Regions from separate parts of the Peribacillus sp. NPDC097197 genome, predicted to be linked through region 1. Evidence: a T-box and tRNA genes for the amino acid it is inferred to sense, from the RefSeq annotation. Region 1 holds a T-box; the other holds one or more tRNA genes.
What was found. A T-box is a leader RNA that pairs with one kind of tRNA and senses whether it is charged. The one in region 1 lies ahead of ACQKL6_RS07575 (valine--tRNA ligase), so its partner is inferred to be a tRNA-Val.

Region 2: it encodes a tRNA-Val, which carries the amino acid that the T-box ahead of ACQKL6_RS07575 (valine--tRNA ligase) is inferred to sense. The anticodon was not compared.

What each region holds. Positions count from the first base shown of each region.
Region 1 is NZ_JBNNST010000004.1:190,652-194,178, reverse strand. Features, by position in the region: gene ACQKL6_RS07590 (LysM peptidoglycan-binding domain-containing protein) at 1-674, shown strand, start outside; gene ysxE (spore coat protein YsxE) at 769-1,839, shown strand; gene ACQKL6_RS07580 (hypothetical protein) at 1,897-2,049, opposite strand; T-box leader at 2,326-2,553, shown strand; gene ACQKL6_RS07575 (valine--tRNA ligase) at 2,597-3,527, shown strand, end outside.
Region 2 is NZ_JBNNST010000006.1:103,456-106,982, reverse strand. Features, by position in the region: gene murB (UDP-N-acetylmuramate dehydrogenase) at 1-876, opposite strand, end outside; tRNA gene ACQKL6_RS10030 (tRNA-Val) at 1,212-1,283, opposite strand; gene ACQKL6_RS10025 (hypothetical protein) at 1,499-1,720, shown strand; gene ACQKL6_RS10020 (phosphatidylglycerophosphatase A family protein) at 1,760-2,317, opposite strand; gene ACQKL6_RS10015 (alpha/beta hydrolase) at 2,493-3,215, shown strand; gene ACQKL6_RS10010 (YjcG family protein) at 3,294-3,527, shown strand, end outside.

The sequences.
Region 1 (3,527 bases):
AACAGGTCAAAAGGCGAGTGGATGAAATCGAGGCAAAAAAAGATGCAGAGAACAAAGGAAACATCGAGGAACAGGTCAAAAGAAGAGTGGCTGAGATAGAAGATAAAAAAGGAAAACGTATTGAAACCGAAGTGAAAAGAAAAGTCGCTGAAATAGAAGAAGAAAAGGAAGGCTCCGTTTATTTGACCGATGTGGAAAATGTGCCAGTGGTTAAAATCCCGGGTTCGCCTCATCAAGAACAGGATGTCATCGTCAATAGGCAAGATGACAATCTAAGTGATGAGAATGAATCCTCAAGCCTCGAAAAGGATCCGGAATCCCTTTCATCTTTGACCGATCTATTCAAAAGAAGAGAAAAACCCGAAAAACAGGCAAAAGAAATGAAAAATTATAAAGGCAGAAAAAAGCAAAATGCCGAACAAGGTGAAAAAGAAAACCAGGATAATGCGGATAAGCAACACACCATCATGGATCTTTTCGGAAGAAAGCAGGAAGAAGAATTGGTCAGGATGAAGGTCTGTATTGTACAGCAGGGGGAAACGATAGATGATCTGGCCCAGCGTTATGGCGTCACGGTACAATCCTTGCTTCTTAGTAATGAACTAGAAGGCAATCAGAGCGTTACCGAAGGGCAAGTCATTTACATTCCAAAGTCCATTGCTTACAAAAACTAATCACAAGCAGTAAGCAGGGCCTTGGCTCTGCTCCTGCTTTATCTTGCATTTCAAACGATTGGCGAGCTTTTTTAAAAGAAAGTGAGTGAGTCTCGTGAGGGAAAACGAGAATCAACAAAAGAATATTCAGGATAGTGATTCAGCCTATGTCTTAAAAGAATACGCGCTTTATGTACAATATATCGAGGACTTTGGACGAGTGAAAAAAGTGTATAGCGACCGTGGAACCTTTGCCTTGAAATCGATTACGCCCCACAATGGAATGGACTTTATCCGAAATATCCAAACATTGTATCACCGGGGATATAACCGAATCGTGCCTATTTACCAAACGATGGACCAGCGCTATGCCGTGCTTCATAATGGCCGATTATATTACCTGATGCCTTGGTTGAATAATGAAGAAAATGGCGAACGTGATGAGAAACATAAGCAAATGTTCAGGGAACTTGCACGGATGCATACACTGTCTGTGAAAGAAACAGAGGTGGATACAGAGGAGCGGGAAGCTCATTATGAAAGAACGCTGAGTGAGTGGAATACGCAGAAGGACTTTATGGAGGAGTACATTGTCACCTGTGAAAGAAAGTGGTATATGTCTCCATTTGAGATGTCGGTCTGCACCTTTTTTACGGATATCACCCAGGCATTGAACTACTCTATCAAAAAGTTTGAAACATGGTTCGAAAAGACAAAGGAAAGCGAAAAAGTAAGGACCGTCCTCACCCACGGAAAGGTTTCATTGAAGCACTTTGTATATGATGAACGAGGATATGGTTACTTTATCAATTTCGAGAATTCGAATACGGCCCCTCCCCATTTTGACTTACTACCTTTTCTCGTCAAAACGGCGAGGACCTATCCAGTCCAATGTGATGATTGCGTCGATTGGCTTTATAATTATCTTCGTTTCTTTCCTTTGAAAGAAGAGGAAATGCTGCTGATGCAAAGTTATTTGGCTTTCCCGGGATCAGCACTGGATGTGGTGAAGAACTATTCCGAGGGTAAAGGTCTAAGGACGGAACTGTATAATGTCACGAAGCTGCAACGACAATTCTGGCTTTTGAAGAATGTGGAATATATGGTGATGAAGGTCGAGGAAGTCGAAAAACAGAAAAAAGCGGCTGCCGAGGCGGCCAAAGAGGAACAATCGCCCCCAAGCTAAATATACATGAATGGATGAATATCCAATCATGTATATTTTTTTGTTGTAGGGGAATAATTATATCCATTCTAAATATAGCGACATGGCTAAGAAAATAAAGGCGACCAACAGGAGCATATCGAAGAAAGTTGGAAATATTAACGTACGTATTCCTTGAAAAACAATGAAGGGGACAATGAATTGCTGACAAACACCGCGGAACTTTTTCATCCAAGGTGGCAACGTATAAGGTGAGTATTTTCGTCTCAAGATTGCACCTTCCTTTGTAGGACTTCTTTTATTGTATGGGAGGGCTGCGAAACATGTGAGAAATGCGGAACATCATGAAACGTTGATGGTATAATAGGAAGATCGCTCTGTTCTTGTGAGCCTCCCTTAGTGAATAGGGCCATACTTACGAAAGTAAACGAAAAGATGATTGACTCGACCCCCCTTTTTTTTGTACTATATACTATATGCAATTAATGATTTTACATATGAATATAAATGAATGTAAAGACCGGAAATAGTAAGATGAAATGCCCTTTTCAGAGAGGAAACCATTGGTGCGAGGTTTCTAAGCAGGCAGCATCAGAAGTCGTCCGCGAGCAGTCTTCGTGAATAGTTAGTAGCGAAGGCCGGTGAAGAGCCGTTATCCGATTTGAGAGCCGAGAAAAGATTTCTTTCTTTTTCGGAAAAAAGGTGGCACCGCGAACAACTTCCTTCGTCCTTTTATGATGATGGAAGTTTTTTTTATGCCCAAAAGGAGGAAAACAACATGGAAGAAAACCAAATTTCGATGCCAACAAAATATGATCCGCAAACGATAGAGAAAGGCCGTTATAAATGGTGGCTTGATGGGAAGTACTTTGAAACAACAGGTGATGATAAAAAAGAACCGTATACAATCGTCATCCCTCCACCAAACGTAACAGGTAAGCTACATCTTGGTCATGCTTGGGATACAACACTACAAGATATCTTGACACGTATGAAGCGTATGCAAGGATATGACGTGCTATGGCTTCCTGGTATGGACCATGCCGGTATCGCAACACAGGCGAAAGTGGAACAAAAGCTTCGTGCTGAAGGCGTTAGCCGCTATGACCTAGGTCGTGAGAAATTCGTGGAAGAAACATGGAAATGGAAAGAGGAATATGCAAGCCATATCCGTGAACAATGGGCAAAACTTGGTCTTGGCCTTGACTATACCCGCGAACGCTTCACGCTTGATGAAGGTCTTTCTAAAGCGGTTAACGAAGTATTCGTTACCCTTTATAAAAAAGGATTGATTTATCGTGGCGAATATATCATTAACTGGGACCCATCGACAAAAACGGCCATTTCTGATATCGAAGTAATCTACAAAGATATTCAAGGTGCATTCTATCATATGAAATACCCGCTAGTTGACGGATCGGGAGAAATTGAAATTGCGACAACCCGTCCAGAAACGATGCTTGGTGATACGGCAGTTGCGGTACATCCTAAAGATGACCGTTACAAGCATTTAATCGGGAAAATGGTTCGTCTGCCAATCACAGGTCGTGAAATTCCGATCGTTGGCGATGATTATGTGGATATGGATTTCGGTTCGGGTGCCGTTAAAATTACACCGGCTCATGACCCTAATGACTTTGAAATCGGAAACCGTCATAATCTAGAACGCATCCTTGTCATGCATGAAGATGGTTCGATGAATGAGAAGG
Region 2 (3,527 bases), on a different contig from region 1:
AAGCTCCACGTCGAATTTCCTTTTAACGGTGTCTTGAACATATTGAATGAGTTCCAAATAATCGGTGGCTGTTGCGGAACCAACATTTACGATAAATCCAGCATGTTTAGTGGAAACTTGAGCTCCACCGATTTGCTTTCCTTGCAAACCGCTATCCTGGATTAATTTACCTGCAAAGTGTCCAGGCGGACGTTTGAAGACACTTCCACAAGACGGAAATTCAAGCGGTTGTTTAGATTCCCTCTGGAAAGTAAAATCATCCATTTTACTTTTAATGTCTTCGTATTCTCCCTTTCTTAATAAGAAGGTAGCTTCTAATACCAGTAGTTTTTCTTTTGAAAAGCGGCTAGAACGATAGCCCAGTTCTAATTCATCCTTTTTCAAAGTCTGCAAATCTCCAGAACGGGTGATGACCAGGGCTTCCTGTAGTACATCTGAAACTTCTCCACCATATGCCCCTGCATTCATATATAAAGCCCCTCCAACAGAACCGGGGATCCCGCAAGCAAACTCTAAACCAGTTAGACTATTTTGTAACGCGTATCGAGAGGCTTGAATGATAGCAGCACCACTTTGAACGGTGAGCTTATTACCCTCCAATTCCATGCTTGCTATATCAATAAGGGTCATGACGATACCTCGTATGCCCCCATCTTTAATAATCATATTAGAACCATTCCCCACGATGGTTAAGGGTAAATGGTTGTTAAGCGCATAAACATATATCGCTTGGACTTCTTGATAGTTTGTAGGCATTACGAAGAAATCTGCCTTGCCACCTGTTTTTGTAAACGTATATTGATGTAGCGGTTCATTCATTCTCACATTACTTGGATGTACAATTCCCTGAAGATCTAAAAAAATTTGTTTACTCATTTATACAAACTCCCATTAAAAATTTTAGAAAAAAGAACAAACATTTCATTTCTTTTTGTACACATTAATCGTTAGATATTTCATTCTATGCTTCATATAAGCGAAAAACAACGATTTACACTTATTTATAACCTGCCATTTATTCCAATAACCACACTTTTCAATATTTAGTTATGGCTACATTCCCCGGTTCACCATTAATGAATGAAGGAAAGAGGAGCTCATCCCCACCAGTAGAACTCTAAAAAGAATCCTATATGTTTCTCAGGATCATCCAGTAAAACCATAATAAAAAACGGCGAAAACATTGATTGTACAATGCTTACGCCGTTGGATGACCTGTGAGGGATTCGAACCCACGACCCCTTCCCTGTCAAGGAAGTGCTCTCCCACTGAGCTAACAAGTCGTATGTAATAGTTGGCTTGCTCTGTTACTTAAGTACATAATTTATTATAAGTTCTTTTCGACAAAAGTCAACGAATTATTTAAAAAAAGTTTAGCGTTTGCCTTTAAATAAAAGATATGGAACAAGACAAGAACAAATGTTCTTTATTTCCTTGCATAACAAACGTATGTTCGCATATAATATAAACAAGAAAGATAGAAACGGAGGCCAGCGGAATGAAATATATCATTCGGAAACATATGGATGAAAAGGTTCCTTTAGAAATCATTTACCTATCTGAAAATGGAAAGATTACACAGCGCAGAATTGAAGTTCTTGAAGTATATTCAGGTTATATCCGTGCCTTTTGCTTTCTTCGGCGGACAAAACGAACGTTTAAAATAGAAAACATCCTCTCTGCCCGCCTTATTAAGTCCAGGTATGATAGGTCAGGATAATCCCGATTACTACCTAACGCATCATTGATTGTTCCAAACTTATCCGATTAATTCCTCTTCTTCCTGTATATCCTTTTCTTGTTCAGTTAAAGATTCTTCATCATCTCTTAGACGGTGTGCCAATCTTGAGGCAGCGCTTGCTGCAATGCTTGCAACAATATCATCGAGGAAGGTATGCACGACTCCCTCTTGCTTCTTATCCAATTCGTGAATGACGCCTATTTTATTCTTATCCAAATGTCCAAAGGTTGTCACGGCAATGCTTCCATAACCAAGTACGGCACCAAAGGCAATCGTTTCATCCACTCCAAACAGACCTTCATCCGATTCGACAATGGATTGAAGCGGTTCCGATAGCTTCTTTTGTTCTGCCAGTCGATCAAGTTCAACACCAACTAAAATGGCATGTTGAATTTCTCTCTTTAAAAGCACCCTTTCAACACTTCTAATACATTCCTCTAATTTCAAATCAGCTTTATAAGGGAATTGTAGTTCAAAGACAATCTCTGCAATAGCCTCCACACTTACACCACGATCTAGTAATGTTTGTTTAGCCGCTCTTGTAACTTCCCTGCTATGGACGCGTACATCTGCCATTTTATCTGCCTCCCCTTTTTTTGATATCTTTCCATTATACCATTAAATATTCTAAATATTTGGAAAATAAAAGAAAAATCACTTTTCTATATCCTTCAGACAGGAAAAAGAAGGATGGCTATGCTAAAATAACTAAGAACATTATTTTCATTATAAATTCATAGAGGTGCGGTAAATGAGTTTACGCAAAGGCACGATAAAAGAATATATGTTTAGAAGTGAGGCGTTATCTGAGGAATTAGAGCTACTTGTATATTTACCGGCTAATTTTTCACCACTTTATAAATATACGCTTGTCATAGCTCAAGATGGTCGAGATTATTTTCAAATGGGTCGAATAGGTCGTGTGACTGATGAACTTTTAGGAAATGGCGAGATTGAGAATATTATAATCGTCGGCATTCCCTATAAAGATCGGTTTGACCGTAGACGGAAATATCATCCTGATGGTGAACAGCACGAAGCCTACATACGATTTCTGGCCCATGAACTTGTTCCATTTTTAGATGAGGAATTCCCAACCTATCAAATGGGACATGGCCGGGCATTAATGGGGGATTCTCTTGGTGGCACGGTTTCCCTGCTCGCTGCACTTAAATATCCACATACATTCGGTAAATGCATCATGCAGTCTCCGCTTGCCAATGAAGAAGTGATGAATGCTGTCCGTAGTTTTGAGAATCCTCATCTCCTCGAACTGTATCATGTGATTGGAACCGAAGAGACTGACGTTCCCACTACAGATGGGAACCGGGCAAATTTCATAGAACCCAACCGGGAACTGCATCAATTGTTAAAACAAAAAGGATTCCCTTGCTTCTATGAAGAATTTGAAGGGAATCATACGTGGAAGTTTTGGCAGGCAGATTTAAAAAGGGCCCTTCTAGAAATGTTTTAACCTCGGTTAGAATGGTAAAAAAATGCATTTGGACTAGAGTTTTCGAAAAATTAAATTATAATCTTAGGAGGTAACAATATGAAATATGGTGTTGCAATTTTCCCTTCAAAAAAACTTCAAGATTTAGCAAACTCCTACCGGAAACGGTATGACACAAAGTACGCATTCATTCCACCACATCTCACACTTAAACAACCGTTTGAAGCGACTGAAACGGAAATTTCAGCAATCGCAGAACGCTTGAAAGACATTGCACGGAAGTTCCAGCCTTTCTCCTTAAATGTGACGAAAGCGAAATCCTTCCAACCCGTC